Pseudoduganella dura: one gene and its partner. The protein of the gene in region 1 binds, or shares a complex with, the protein of each later gene. Links are inferred from orthologs where the notes say so. Each region holds a gene or a part of one and is shown in the gene's direction. Other genes may lie near its edges.

Region 1 (7,305 bases):
ATGGCGCTCAATGTCAGCACGAAGTCGCTGAACGTGGACGACTGGCTGGCGCTGGGCACCGATATCGCCGGCGCGAACAGTGGTGGCGGCACGGACGGCGGCGCCGCTGGCGACGGCCCGAACCTGTCGCAATACGTGATCCCGGAAACGATGGCGGCGCGCACCGAGGCGCTGATCCTCGGCGGCCGCAAGCTCGACGGCGTGGTGCTGGGCGCCACCCACCGCGCCGGCGCGTGGCAGGCCAGCATCGATTCGAAGCAGGCCAACGGCTACATCACATGGAACGAGGCGCCGACCGGCCGCGGACTGGGCAAGGTGACGGCCCGGCTGTCGAGCCTGATCATCCCGGAATCGGCCGCCGGCGAAGTCAAGGACCTGCTGGAAAAATCGGCCGGCTCGCCGGCGATCCCGGCGCTGGACATCATGGCCGAGCGCTTCGAACTGTTCAACCGGCCGCTGGGAAGCCTGGAATTGCAGGCCTATAATGCACTGATCACATCGTCGCGCGAGTGGCGCGTGTCGAAGCTGGCGCTGGTCAACGCCGACGGCGCGCTGCACGGCACCGGCCGCTGGGTGAGCCGCGGCGGCGGACGAAGCGACCAGGGCAATGAGCGCAACAGCACGGCGCTGAACTTCAATCTGGACATCGCCGATGCCGGCAAGCTGCTGGAACGCTTCGGCTTTGCCGATACCGTCAAGGGCGGCAAGGGCAAGCTGTCCGGCGACATCGCATGGAACGGGTTGCCGTATTCGCTCGACATCCCCACGCTGGCCGGCAAGCTGGAACTGAACGTGGAAAAGGGTCAGTTCCTGAAGCAGGACCCGGGCGCGGCGAAGCTGCTGGGCGTGCTGAGCCTGCAGGCGCTGCCGCGGCTGCTGAAGCTGGACTTCCACGACGTGTTTTCGGAAGGCCTGGCGTTCGACGGCATCACGGCCGATGCCGTCATCGACCGCGGCATCGTGAAGACGGAGAACCTGAAGATGCATGGCGTGCAGGCCACCGTGCTGATGGCGGGCACGGCGGATATCGCCAACGAGTCGACGAACCTGCACGTCGTGGTGATCCCGGAGCTCAACTTCGGCACCGCGCCGCTGGTGTATGCGCTGGCCGTGAACCCTGTGATCGGGCTCGGCAGTTACCTGGCCCAGCTATTCCTGTCGGCGCCGATGATGAAGGCGCTGACCTACCAGATGCAGGTGACGGGGCCGTGGAAATCGCCCGTCATCACCAAGCTCGCCACGAACAAGGCCGATCCGGGACGGACCGCCGTGCCGGATGGGCAAACATCCAGTCGAACCCAGTGAGGAGAAGCGCATGACCGAATCAGCCAACCCAGCCAGCGCCGTTGCCGCCATCCAGATGGTTTCCACCCCGAGCGTGGAAGAGAACATCGCCACCGCCCGCCGCCTGGTCGGGCAGGCCGTGGCGGACGGCGCCGGCCTCGTGGTGCTGCCGGAATACTGGCCGATCATGGGCCGGGCCGATACCGACAAGGTGGTCGTGGCCGAGCAGCTCGGCAGCGGCATCATCCAGCAGGCGATGGCCGGCCTGGCGCGCACGCACGGCGTCTGGCTGTTCGGCGGCACGCTGCCGCTCGTCAGCGGGGAGGCCGGCAAGGTCCTCAACACCACGCTGGTGTTCGATCCGGCCGGCGCGCAGGTGTCGCGCTACGACAAGATCCACCTGTTCGGCTTTGCCAACGAGAGCGAATCGTACGATGAGGCGCGCACCATCGTGCCGGGCAGGCACGTGGGCACGGTCGATACCGGCGCCGGCAAGGTCGGCATGGCGATCTGCTACGACCTGCGCTTCCCCGAGCTGTTCCGCGCGATGGGGCCGGTGGACCTGATCGTGGTGCCGGCCGCGTTTACGTACACCACGGGTGCCGCGCACTGGGACACGCTGCTGCGCGCCCGCGCGATCGAGAACCAGTGCTACGTGCTGGCCGCGGCGCAGGGCGGCACGCACGTCAACGGCCGCCGCACGTGGGGCCACAGCCAGCTGATCGACCCGTGGGGCGAGGTATGCGCGATCGTCGAGGAAGGCGAGGGCGTCGCCGGCGGGCGCATCGACCACCAACTGATCGCCAGCGTGCGGCAGAAGCTGCCCGCGCTGCGGCATCGCACGATGTAATCGCGGGGATGTGCTGCACGGCGGCCGCGCTGCCAATCCACTACAATGACACCCAGTCATAGCTCGGGAACTCCAACATGAAACCATTCGAACCGAACCTCTCTTCGCTGGCCGTCGCGCGCGACGTGCTGCTGACCCCGTTCGGCCTGGACGAAGGCAAGCTGATCAAGACGCTCGGCACCATGTTCACGCACAAGGTCGACTACGCCGACCTGTACTTCCAGTTCACTAAGAACGAAGGGTGGAGCCTGGAAGAAGGCATCGTCAAGACCGGCAGCTTCTCGATCGACCAGGGCGTGGGCGTGCGCGCCGTGTCCGGCGAGAAGACCGCGTTCTCGTACTCCGACGAGATTTCCGAAGCGGCGCTGCTGGACGCGGCGGCCGCCACGCGCACCATCGCGCGCGCCGGCGCCGGCAAGATCAAGGTGGCCGGCGGCCTGTCGCAGCAGGGCGGCCGCTCGCTGTACCTGCCGCACGATCCGCTGGGGTCGCTCGACGCCGCATCGAAGGTGAAACTGCTCGAGCGCGTGGAAAAGATCGCCCGCGCAAAAGATCCGCGCGTGGTGCAGGTGATGGCCGGCCTGGCCGGCGAATACGACGTGGTGCTGGTGGTGCGCAGCGACGGCGTGCTGGCGGCGGACATCCGCCCGCTGGTGCGCGTGTCGGTCACCGTCATCGTCGAACAGGATGGCCGCCGCGAGATGGGTTCGTCCGGCGGCGGCGGCCGCTACGACTATGCCTACTTCACCGACGAACTGCTCACGCAGTATGCCGAGGAAGCCGTCAAGGGCGCCCTCGTCAACCTCGATTCGCGCCCGGCGCCGGCCGGCCCGATGACGGTCGTGCTGGGCCCGGGCTGGCCCGGCATCCTGCTGCACGAGGCGATCGGCCACGGCCTGGAAGGCGACTTCAACCGCAAGGGCTCGTCCACGTTCGCCGGCCGTATCGGCGAGCGCGTCGCCGCCAAGGGCGTGACGGTGGTCGACGACGGCACCCTGCAGGATCGCCGCGGCTCGCTGAACATCGACGACGAAGGCAACCCCACGCAGTGCACCACGCTGATCGAGGACGGCATCCTGCGCGGCTACATCCAGGACACGCTGAACGCGCGCCTGATGAAGATGCCGGTCACCGGCAACGCCCGCCGCGAATCGTTCGCGCACCTGCCGATGCCGCGGATGACGAACACCTACATGCTGGCCGGCGACAAGGACCCGGCCGAGATCCTCGCCTCGGTGAAGAACGGCCTGTACGCGGTGAACTTCGGCGGCGGCCAGGTCGACATCACGAACGGCAAGTTCGTGTTCTCGGCCAGCGAAGCCTACATGATCGAGGACGGCAAGGTCACCTACCCGGTGAAGGGCGCCACCCTGATCGGCAACGGCCCGGACGTGCTGAACCGCGTGTCGATGATCGGCAACGACATGAAGCTCGACCCGGGCGTGGGCGTGTGCGGCAAGGAAGGGCAGAGCGTGCCGGTCGGCGTCGGCCAGCCGACGCTGCGGATCGACGGCGTAACCGTCGGCGGCACCGCTTGACGCCGTTCCGCTCCCCATGAAAAAGGCGCCTCCGGCGCCTTTTTGCATTAGCCGACAGCTGCCGCATGCTGGTGTCGGACCGCTGCGGCGGACCGACCGTCAGGTGTCGGACACCGGTTTTCAGCGCCGAAGCCGGCAAAATATCGGCGAAAACCGGTGTCCGACACCGATGAAGCCGGTGTCCGACACCAGTGCTTCCGGCTTCGCCTAGAACGTGTACGACCCCCGCAAATACAACGCCCGCCCGATCGCATCGGTATACCGCGGGTCGTACCCCTTCTGGAACAGCGTGCCCTGGTTCGAGAACGGCGGTTCCTTGTCGAGCACGTTCTTGATGCCGGCCGTCAGCGAGATGTTCCGGAAGCCGGTGTAGGTGCCGGAAAGGTTTACCAGCCCGTACGACGACACCCGGTTGAAGTACTGCGGCTCGACCAGGTTCTGGTCGTCGTAGCGCGTCTTGAAGTTGTGGGCGATGGTGGCGCTCCACGGGCCGCCGCGCCACGTCAGCGCGGCGTTGTGGCGCCAGCGGAAGACCACGAAGTTGTCCGCGTAGCGGCCCACGTTCTGCACGAATTCGCCATCGCGCTCGTTCTGGTATTCATAGCTGTGCACCCACGTGCCGTCGAGCGTGAACGACAGCGCGCCCCAGCTCTGGTTCGGCGTGCGCGCCGTCAGGCTGACGTCGACGCCGTCCGTTTTGACCTTGCCGAGGTTTTCGTTCAGGTCCAGGATCGCGTTCGGCGAGCCGTCCGGGAAGCGCAGGAAGCGGTCGCGGTACTTGGCGAAGTCGCCGAAGATGGTCTGCTCGGGCAGCGCGCCGATCTTGTCGCGCAGGCGGATGTCCCAGTAATCCACCGTCAGCGTCAGCGCGGGGATCGGCTCGATGACGGCGCCGATCGAGTAGGTGCGCGATTTTTCCGGCTTCAGGTCCGAATTGCCGCCCTCCAGCTTGAACTGCTGCAGATCGCAGTCGCGCAGCGGGTTGGCGCCCGGCTGCGGCACCCCGCCCGGGCACAGGATCGGATCGTCGTAGGTATTGCTGGTGTCGTTGCGCGACAGCGGCGCGTTTTTCTCGAACAGCGTCGGGGCGCGGAAGCCCGTGCTGGCCGAGCCGCGCAGCACGAAGGCCTGGCTCGGCTGGAAGCGCAGCGAAGCCTTCGGGTTCCACGTGCTGCCGGCATCGCTGTAGTGGTCGTAGCGGGCGGCCAGCGACGCTTCGACGTTCTTCAGGAACGGCGCGCTGAGCTCGCCGAACACGGCCTGCACGGTGCGGCTGCCGTCCTTCGACAGCGAGCCGGACAGCCCGGAGCTGGACGCCTGCCCGGCGATGTCGCGGTTGACGTTGAAGTCGGCCTTCTCGTGCCGCAGCTCGGTGCCGAACGCCACCGCGAACTTGCCGCCGGCCATATCGAACAGCTCGCGGCTGGCCTTCAGGTCGAACGACGTCTGCCGGTTGCTGGCATCCTGCACGCGGCCGCGCAGCGCGGTGCTGGCCAGGTAGGCGCGGCCCGCTTCGTTCTGCAGCCCGAACGGGTTCAGGATGCCGTTCAGCACGCCGGCCGCGAACGTGGCGTCGGTCACGTAGCCGCCGGTGAACTCTTCCTCGGAACGGCTGACGGCGAAGCTCAGGCCGCCCTGGTAATCCCAGCCGGCCACCAGGCCTTCGAGCGCGCCGGTCAGCCGCGTGCCCGAACCTTTCGACCTGATCTGGCGCTGGCCGGCCTCGGTGGGGCGCCAGTTCACGCTCAGCGGCTCGCCGGACAGCCCGGCCTGCGCCGGCACGCCGCCCGAATTGCCCGGGTAGTACGGGCTGGTAATCGGCAGTACCAGGCCGGTCTGCGGCGGCGGCGCGGTGCGCGCATTCACGTTGTTCACCGAGTACAGCAGTTCCACCGATGCCGTGTGGTCGGCCGCCACCTTCATGCTGGCCTTGCCGTAGGCCGTCACGTGTTCCTGCTCGGGCGTGTTGTCGATCTGGCGCGTGTAATCCTGCCGGCAGGTGCCGTTGGTGGGATGCGGCACGGACAGCGGCGGGTTGCAGCCGGTGGCATTGCCCGGGTTGCCCTGCGCTTCGGTGACCGGATCGAAATAATTGCCGGGGAAGGTGGTGCCGGAGGTGATGTTCAGCCCGCGCGACGGAATCACGCCGGTGGCGGAAAACGGCCGCTGCTGCGATGTCAGCACATCCTGCTTGTGCCAGTCCAGCACGCCCAGCACGGCCCAGCGGTCGCGCTCCAGGTCGCCGCCGCCGGCGGTCAGGTTGGCGCGCCGCTCGCGTCCGCCCGTCTCTTCCGGAAAGGTGGCTTCCAGCGCGATGGTGGCGCGGTCCACGCTGCGCTTGGTAATGAAGTTGATCACGCCGCCGATCGCATCGGTGCCGTAGATCGCCGAGGCGCCGTCGCGCAGCACTTCCACGCGTTCCAGCGCCGCCACGGGGATCAGGTTCAGGTCGACGCTGGCGCCGTCGTACGGGTGGGTGGCCAGCCGGCGGCCGTTCAGCAGCACCAGCGTCTTGTCGCCGCCCAGGCCGCGCAGGTCCGCCGTGGCCTGGCCGCCGGTGGGCAGGCCGCTGGCATTGCCGCCCACGGCATTGGCCGCGCCGAAGCTGGTCTGGTTCGACGGAATGCGGTCCAGCACTTCCTGCGCCGTCGTCAGGCCCTGCTTGATGAATTCCTCCGCGCGAAACACCGTCAGCGGCGTGGCCGTTTCGGACTGGATGCGCTTGATCGACGAGCCGGTGATTTCCACGCGGGCGATCTGGCCTTCCTCGGCCTGCTGGGCGTAGGCGGCAAGCGGCGTCAATGCAAAGGGAAGAATGGCGAGGCCGAGGGACAGCGGGCGGATGGAGTGGAAAGGTCGGGGCAGGCGGGGATGGTTCATGAACGGGGTTTCTCCTCAAGTAGTCGCATGGGGAACTGCTCAGAAGTAGCCGATGTTTTCACTTATGGTCATCAGCTCGCAATGACACTTTGACACGGTATTGATCGGTCACAAATCAGTAATAAAAAAAATGGGCCCGAAGGCCCATTTTTGTTGTAACGATGACAGTTTTGCCAGCTTAGAACGTGTAGCGCATGCCTACCTGGAAGTAACGGCCCAGTGCGCCGCTGTAGTCCAGCGGGTTGTAGCCGGCGGCGCCGTAGGTCAGCGGATCCAGCGGCGGTTCCTTGTCGAACACGTTCTGGATCGTGGCGAACAGCTCGGCCTTGCTTGTGAAGCGGTACTTCGCGGTCAGGTCCAGCGTCGTGAACGAACCGATCTTGCAACCGTTCGGCGAGTCGTCGCCGTTGGCGAAGTGGAATGCGCAACCGTCGGGATCGTCCTTGAACAGCGTGTTGTCGAACTTGCCGCGGTAGTTGACCACGCCGTTGATGCGCAGCGGGCCGCGCTCCCAGCCCAGGCCCAGGTTGACGCGGTTATCCGGCGTGCCCATGCAGTTCGTCGCGTCGCAGTTGCCGTGCGTGCCGGCGTAGTCGACCGTGTTGCCTTCCAGGTCGGTACGCTCGAACTTGAGCATGTGCGTCCAGGTGACATTGGCCGTCAGCGTACCGGCATCGCCCATCGTGTACGAGGTACGTGCGTCCAGGTCGATGCCATTGACCTTGGTCGAGTTGGAGTTGATGTAGTTCGTCA
Region 2 (7,279 bases), 2.1 Mb from region 1 along the record:
CATCGGCGGCCAGGCGCTGCGCCAGTTCCTCGGCCACGTCGGTGGTGAAGAAACCGGAATGGGCATAGGCCGTCGTCTTCATCTGCGCGCCCATCGCGGCCAGCACGTCCGGGTGGCTGTGGCCCAGCGACGACACGGCGGCGCCGCCGCTCGCATCCAGGTAGGTATTGCCGTCGCTGTCGCGCATGTACATGCCGAACGCGCACACGGCGGTGGGTGGCGTCCGGCGCAGGTTCCGGTGGATCATATGGGTCATGATGTCCTCGTCGTGGTTGGTCTTCCGGTCGACAGTAGCCTTCAAGAAACATCAAGACTTTGATTTTTCCCCTGCTTTCAGCGAATATTTCCCATATGACAGACCGTTTCCCGCCCATTTCCCCGGAACATATGACGCCGGAACAACAGGCTGCCGCCCGGGCCGTCATCGACGGGCCGCGCGGCGCGCTGTACGGCCCGTTCGTGCCGCTGCTGCGCAGCCCGGAACTGATGGGTGCAGCCCAGCAGATGGGCGCGTACCTGCGCTACCGCAGCGCGCTCGGCACGCGGCTGTCCGAACTGGTCATCCTGGTCACCGCGCGGCACTGGAACCAGCAGGTGGAATGGGCGATCCATGCGTCGCTCGCGGCGCAGGCCGGCATAGCCGCGGCCGTGATCGACGCGATCGCACAGCGCCGCCCGCCGCCGGGCCTGGCGCCGGACGAGCAGGCCGTGTACGACTTCTGCACCCAGCTGCACGAACGCAAGCGCGTATCGGACGATGTGTACGACGCGGCGTTGCGCCTGTTCGGCGAACGCGGCGTCATGGATCTGATGGGATTGAACGGCTACTACACGTTCCTGGCGATGGTGATGAATGCGGCGCAGACGGCGGCGCCGCCGTCGCCTGCCGCGCCGCTGCCGGAATAAAAAAAAACCCGGCAGTGCCGGGTTTTTCGTTACTTCAGGATCTTGTGCAGCCAGCCGGAAATGTCGTTCACTTCTTCCGGCGACACGGAGTGCTGCATGTAGTAATCGTGCCACTCCACCTGGTAGCCGAGCGTTTGCAGCAGGTCGCGCGAGGCGGTGGCGCGGGCCAGCGGGATCACCTGGTCGAGCCGGCCGTGCACGAGGAAGATCGGCGTGTCCTGGTTGGCCGGGCTGCGCTCGGCGGCCACCTTGTCGGCCAGCGGCACGTAGCCGGACAGGCACAGCAGGCCGCCCAGCTTTTCCGGGTAGCGCAGGCCGGTCTGCAGCGTCATCGCGCAGCCCTGCGAGAAGCCGCCCAGGATGATGCGGTGGGCGGGAATGCCGCGCGCCTTTTCACGGGCGATCAGCGCTTCGACCTGCAACTGCGATGCGCGCAGGCCTTTTTCGTCTTCCTGGCGCCCCAGGTCGGTGTGGACGATGTCGTACCACGAGCGCATCGTGTAGCCGCCGTTGATGGTCACGGGCATCGTGTTCGCGTGCGGGAAGATGAAGCGGATGCCGGGCAGGCCGGACAGGTTCAGTTCCTGCACGAACGGCACGAAGTCGTTGCCGTCCGCGCCCAGGCCGTGCAGCCAGATGATGGCGACCTGCGGGTTGTCGTTGGTGGCGACTTCGATGTTCGGTAGCACGTCAATCATGCGTTTTCCTCGTTACAGTGGAGTGGCCGCCGCACGGTTCCTGATGGCGGACTTCGGCCGGAATGCCTTGCACACGGCGCTGTCGGTTTCGATGTACGGGCCGCCGATCAGGTCGATGCAGTAGGGAACGGCGGCGAAGATGCCCGCGGCGACCTGGTTGCCGGCATCGTCCTTCAGGCCTTCCAGCGTTTCCCGGATGGACTTGGGCTGGCCCGGCAGGTTCATGATCAATGTGGCATGCGGTGCGGTGGCACGATCGTCGGATTCACGGATCACCGCCACCTGCCGCGACAGGATCGCGGTCGGGACGAAGTGCAGGCTGATCTGCCGCATCTGTTCGCCGAAGCCCGGCATTTCCTTCGTGCCCACCGCCAGCGTGGCTTCGGGCGTCACGTCGCGCCGCGCCGGGCCGGTGCCGCCGGTGGTCAGCACCAGGTGGCATTTCACCGTATCGGCCAGTTCGACGAGCGTGGCTTCGATCGTGGCACGGTCGTCCGGGATCAGGCGCGTCTCGACGCGGAACGGCGTGGTGATCGCGCCATTGAGCCATTCTTCCAGCGCGGGAATGCCCCCGTCCTGGTAGACGCCGCTGCTGGCCCGGTCGGAGACGGAGACCAGGCCGATGACGAGCAGGTTCGCCAGCTCGTCCGGCCCGGGGGCCGGCTTAGCCGCATCAGTCGTCGCGGTCGTCATCTTCGTCGTCCTCGCCTTCGGCGTCGGCGGCAGCCTTCGCCGCGCCGCGCGTCTTCGTGTCCAGGTCCTTCAGGATCTGGAAGATCTCGCGGTACGCCTTCGGCGGCTTGTTCTCGGCCTGCTCCTTGCGCGCGTTGCGGATCAGCGTGCGCAGGTGCTGGCCGTCCAGCTCCTGGTGCTCGGCCAGCAGCACGGTCAGCGCCTGGTCGTCCGCCAGCAGCTTGTCGCGGCGGCGCTCCAGCGCGTGCAGCGCGGCCGTATCGGCCTTCGACGCGCCCTTCCAGCCTTCGATGGTGCGCTGGATGATGGCCACTTCCTCTTCCGAGAGGGTGCGCATCTTCTTGCCCACGAACTGCAGCTGGCGGCGGCGGCCTTCGTGGTTCTTGATGGTCTGGCATACCAGGATGGCATCCCGCACGTCGTCCGGCATCGGCACGCGCTTGACGCGGTCGCGCGGTTGTTCGACCAGTTCATTGCCGAGCGCCTGCAGCGCGTCGGACTGGCGTTTCAGTTCGGTCTTGGAAGGACGGTCGTATTTTTCCTCGAATTCGGAGGAATCGAAGCCGACGGCCCCGCGGTTTGCATTTGGCATGATGAAGAACGCGCCACTTCAGGCGCGCCTGTAAAATCGGTAAACGGCTGCTATGATAACTGTTTTAAAGTTTAGCCGGCCAAAACACCCTATGAGCGAATCGCATTTCACCCACAGCCAGGACCAGTTGAAACAGATCGCGCGAGACGTATTGGGTTACGCGCGCGAGACCGGCGGCACCGATGCCGCCGTCGAGATCAGCGAGGGCAGCGGGCTGTCGGTATCGGTTCGCAAGGGCAAGATCGAAACGATCGAGCAGAACAAGGACAAGGGCCTGGGCATCACCGTCTTCGTCGGCCAGAAGCGCGGCAACGCGTCGACGTCCGACTTTTCCACCGCTTCGCTGCGCGCCACCGTGGAAGCGGCGTTCAACATCGCCCGCTTCACGGCGGACGACGAAGCGGCCGGCCTGGCGGAAGAGGAATTGCTCGAGCGCGATCCGCGCGACCTGGAACTGTTCTACCCGTGGCCCATCACCACCGAGGAAGCGGTCGTGCTGGCGCAGCGCGCCGAGGCGGCCGGCTTCGCGGTCGATCCGCGCGTGACCAACAGCGAAGGCGCCGGCGTGCACGTGCAGCAGTCGCACTTCGTCTCGGCCAACTCGCGCGGCTTCATCGGCGGCTACCCGTATTCGCGCCACACCATCTCGGCCACGCCGATCGCCGGCAAGGGCGCCAACATGCAGCGCGACGACTGGTACAGCTCGGTGCGCGATCCGAGCAAACTGGCCACGCCGGAATCGATCGGCCGCTATGCGGCGGAGCGCGCGCTGGCCCGCCTGAACGCGCGCCAGATCACCACGCGCACCTGCCCGGTGCTGTTCGAGGCACCGCTGGCCGCCGGCCTGCTGGGCGCGTTCGTGCAAGCCACGTCGGGCGGCGCGCTGTACCGCAAGTCCACGTTCCTGCTCGATACGCTCGGCCAGCAGGTCTTCCCGGACCACGTGCAGGTCACCGAGGACCCACACGTGGTCGGCGGCATCGGTTCGGCGCCGTTCGACGAGGAAGGCGTGCGCACCCAGTACCGCGACGTGGTCAAGGACGGCATCCTGCAGGGCTATTTCCTGTCCACGTACACGGCCCGCAAGCTGGGCATGAAGACCACCGGCAATGCCGGCGGCTCGCACAACCTGGCGCTGACGTCCTCGCTCACGCAGCCGGAAGACGATTTCGCCGGCATGCTCAGGAAAATGGGCACGGGCCTGCTGGTCACCGAACTGATGGGGCAGGGCACCAACTACGTGACGGGCGATTACTCGCGCGGCGCGTCCGGCTTCTGGGTCGAGAACGGCATCATCCAGTACCCGGTCGAGGAAATCACCATCGCCGGCAACATGAAGGACATGCTGCGCGAGATCGTGGCCATCGGCAACGACGTGCTGATCCGTGGCACGAAGCAGACAGGTTCGATCCTTCTGGAGAAGATGGTGGTCGCCGGTAACTGAACGGTTGCGGCGTCCCCGGCGTTTCCCTACACTGTCCTGAGCAGTAGCGTTTTCCGTAACCGCATTCCCTTACGAAAAAAAATCCTCAGGAGACCGTATGGAACGTCGACGCTTCATTGCGAAGGCTGCCGCGGGCGCCGGTGCGGGCATCATCGCCGCACCGGCCATCGCACAGTCCCAGCCCACCATCACCTGGCGCCTCGCCTCGAGCTTTCCCAAGTCGCTGGACACGATCTTCGGCGCATCCGATACCTTCACCCGCCGCATTTCCCAGCTCACCAACGGCAAGTTCACCATCCGCTCGTTCGCGGCGGGCGAGATCGTGCCCGGCCTGCAGGTGCTCGACGCCGTGCAGGCCGGCACCGTCGAGTGCGGCCACAGCGCCTCCTACTATTACTTCGGCAAGGACGCCACCTTCGCTTTCGACTGCGCGGTGCCGTTCGGCCTCACGTCGCGCCAGCATACGGCGTGGTACGACCAGGGCGGCGGGCGCGAACTGATGCGCGCCTTTTTCAAGGACTACAACATCGTCAATTTCCTCGGCGGGAATTCCGGCACGCAGATGGGCGGCTGGTTCCGCAAGGAGATCAAGTCGCTGGCCGACCTGAAAGGCACCAAGATGCGCGTGGCCGGTTTCGCCGGCAAGGTGCTCGAACGCCTCGGCGTGGTGCCGCAGCAGCTGGCCGGCGGCGACATCTACCCGGCGCTGGAGAAGGGCACGATCGATGCCGCCGAATGGGTGGGGCCGTACGACGATGAAAAGCTCGGCTTCTTCAAGGTGGCGCCGTTCTACTACGCGCCGGGGTGGTGGGAGCCGTCGGCCTCGTTCTCGTTCTACGTGAACATCAAGGATTGGGAAAAGCTGCCGAAGGATTACCAGGCCGCCGTCGAAGTGGCCACCTACGAGGCGCACGTCGCGATGCAGGCCGAGTACGACGTGAAGAACCCCACCGCGCTGGCGCGGCTGCTGAAGAACGGCGTCAAGCTGCGCACCTGGCCGCGCGACACGATGGATGCCTGCTACAAGACCGCCACCGCCGTGATGGAGGAGGAAGCATCGAAGAACGCCAAATTCCGCAAGGTGTACGACCCGTGGAAAAGGTTCCGGCAAGACCAGAACCAGTGGGCCTCGGTGGCCGAGGCGCCGATCCAGAATTACCTGATCAGCGCGGGGCGGGGCAAATGATGCATCGGCATTAAAGCGAACTCTATTCGATCGACTATTGAAATAAAAGCCGGCATGGATTATTTCCATGCCGGCTTTTTTTATGCCGCTTATTTGGCCGTTGAATCTTCCTTGTGGCATCGCCGTGCGCCGAGGTATATAAAAAGCATATAGGGAATTATCTTCCTGGAATACCTCGCTGTAGTTCGGCTGGTGCACTTGAATATACGTATTTGGTTTTCTACAACAATCAGGCGATTTCCATCGACAGGTCATGTTGCGCCGCAAAAATTTCACTGAATGGTCAATAACCGATCAATACAATGAGCAATTTCCTGCAATTCTGCGCTATTGATATCGTGATAACGATTCCAGCAAGCGCTCCGCTGGGCGTTTTCGCGGCGAGGCAAAGTTAATTATGCTGCAACTGCGCTTTTTCTTATCCAATCAACTTGCTGAGCAATGGGATACCGGGAGTTAAAAGCTCCCGATATGCCGCTTAAATATACCCGGCAGGGTTAAAGCAAAAATTCGATTAAAAAAAGTGGAGTAGAAAATGCAAAGGTTCACCATGAAGCCAGCGCGGCTCGGCACGCTGAGCGGTGCCGTTTCGCTGGCGCTTGCCTCGATGGCCGGCAGCACCCCCGCGATCGCGCAGCAGCAGGCCGCCACCGAGTCCGCCGAACCCATCCAGAAGGTGCAGGTGGTTGCCACCCGCGCATCGCAGCAGTCCGGCATCGAACGCAAGAAGAACGCCGCCACGGCGATGGACTCGATCGTGGCCGAGGACGTGGGCGCGTTTCCTGACCGGAACGTGGCCGAGGCGATCTCGCGGATCGCCGGCATCGCCGTCGAACGCGGCGACTTCGGCGAAGGCACCAGCGTGGCCGTGCGCGGCAACTCGCCGGACGTGACCCGGGTGGAAATCGACGGCCAGGGCGTGCAGGCCGGCGGCGGCACCGATCTCAATGGGGGCGGCAGCGGCCGGGGCGTGGAACTGCGCGAGATCTCCGCCGACCTGATCAAAAGCGTGGACATCGTCAAGGGCGCCACCGCCGACATGACCGAAGGCTCGTTGGGTGGCGGCGTGATCATCAAGACCCGCACAGGCCTCGACTTCAAGAAGCCTTTCTATTCGCTGCGCCTGGCCGGCTCGCAAACCTCCTTGAACAAGGACTGGACGCCGGACGGCAACCTGGTGCTGGCCAACCAGTTCCTCAAAGGGCGGCTGGGCGTCGTGTTCAACGCCTCAGCTTCGCAGGTGCGCAACGAAGGGCACTCGGCGCAGAATTCGGCCAACAGTTCGGGTTATGCCCGCGCCATCGATTTCGACGGGTCACCGGAAAAAACCTTTTCATACCAACCGGGCACGGTCGACACGGGCAACGCCAGCGCCACCCAGCCATTCGTGCGCAGCGAGCTCGCTTCCGGCAGTGGCTACTTCGACGCGGCTACGCCGCTGGACCTGATCACACGCTCGGCGGCGGCACAAAGCAAGGCGGATTGCTATGCGGCGTTTCCGAACCTGACACAGGCGCAGGTCAATTCGATCAAGGAAGGCAATACCCGCACCGGTGCGATCAACCAGCGCGGCAACGAACAGCTGACCTGCCTGAACCAGTGGAACGACTACACGCCGGCATTGCTGCGCTACATGCAGAAAAAGCAGATCGACAAGCGCCGCTCGTTCGACCTGCGGCTGGACTTCAAGGTGAACGACGAGCTGACCGTATACGGCAAAGGCAGTTACCAGCGCCGCCGCGTGGACGACAACGCCCTCA

What was found. The genes of interacting proteins can lie anywhere in the genome.
Region 2: the proteins of tldD (region 1) and pmbA are in contact, whole or in part, in a solved structure (PDB 5NJ9), measured with the Escherichia coli proteins. The link is inferred for Pseudoduganella dura from one-to-one orthologs.

What each region holds. Positions count from the first base shown.
Region 1 is NZ_WNWM01000002.1:1,803,601-1,810,905, reverse strand. What follows is about bases 1,484-4,441. They hold tldD (metalloprotease TldD), read left to right. Parts: upstream 1,484-2,211; coding sequence 2,212-3,672; downstream 3,673-4,441. Other genes in these bases: GJV26_RS07990 (TonB-dependent receptor), read right to left, coding at 3,880-4,441; GJV26_RS08000 (carbon-nitrogen hydrolase family protein), read left to right, coding at 1,484-2,134. In the rest of the region: GJV26_RS08005 (YhdP family protein), read left to right, coding at 1-1,305; more of GJV26_RS08000, read left to right, coding at 1,316-1,483; more of GJV26_RS07990, read right to left, coding at 4,442-6,552; GJV26_RS07985 (TonB-dependent receptor), read right to left, coding at 6,731-7,305. UniProt on the Escherichia coli protein: Metalloprotease involved in CcdA degradation. Suppresses the inhibitory activity of the carbon storage regulator (CsrA).
Region 2 is NZ_WNWM01000002.1:3,930,767-3,938,045, forward strand. Bases 2,225-5,156 are described here. They hold pmbA (metalloprotease PmbA), read left to right. Parts: upstream 2,225-2,980; coding sequence 2,981-4,333; downstream 4,334-5,156. Other genes in these bases: mog (molybdopterin adenylyltransferase), read right to left, coding at 2,225-2,297; yjgA (ribosome biogenesis factor YjgA), read right to left, coding at 2,278-2,889; GJV26_RS17280 (TRAP transporter substrate-binding protein), read left to right, coding at 4,431-5,156. Also shown: GJV26_RS17250 (aspartate aminotransferase family protein), read right to left, coding at 1-256; GJV26_RS17255 (carboxymuconolactone decarboxylase family protein), read left to right, coding at 352-906; GJV26_RS17260 (alpha/beta hydrolase), read right to left, coding at 936-1,604; more of mog, read right to left, coding at 1,617-2,224; more of GJV26_RS17280, read left to right, coding at 5,157-5,519; GJV26_RS17285 (TonB-dependent receptor), read left to right, coding at 6,055-7,279.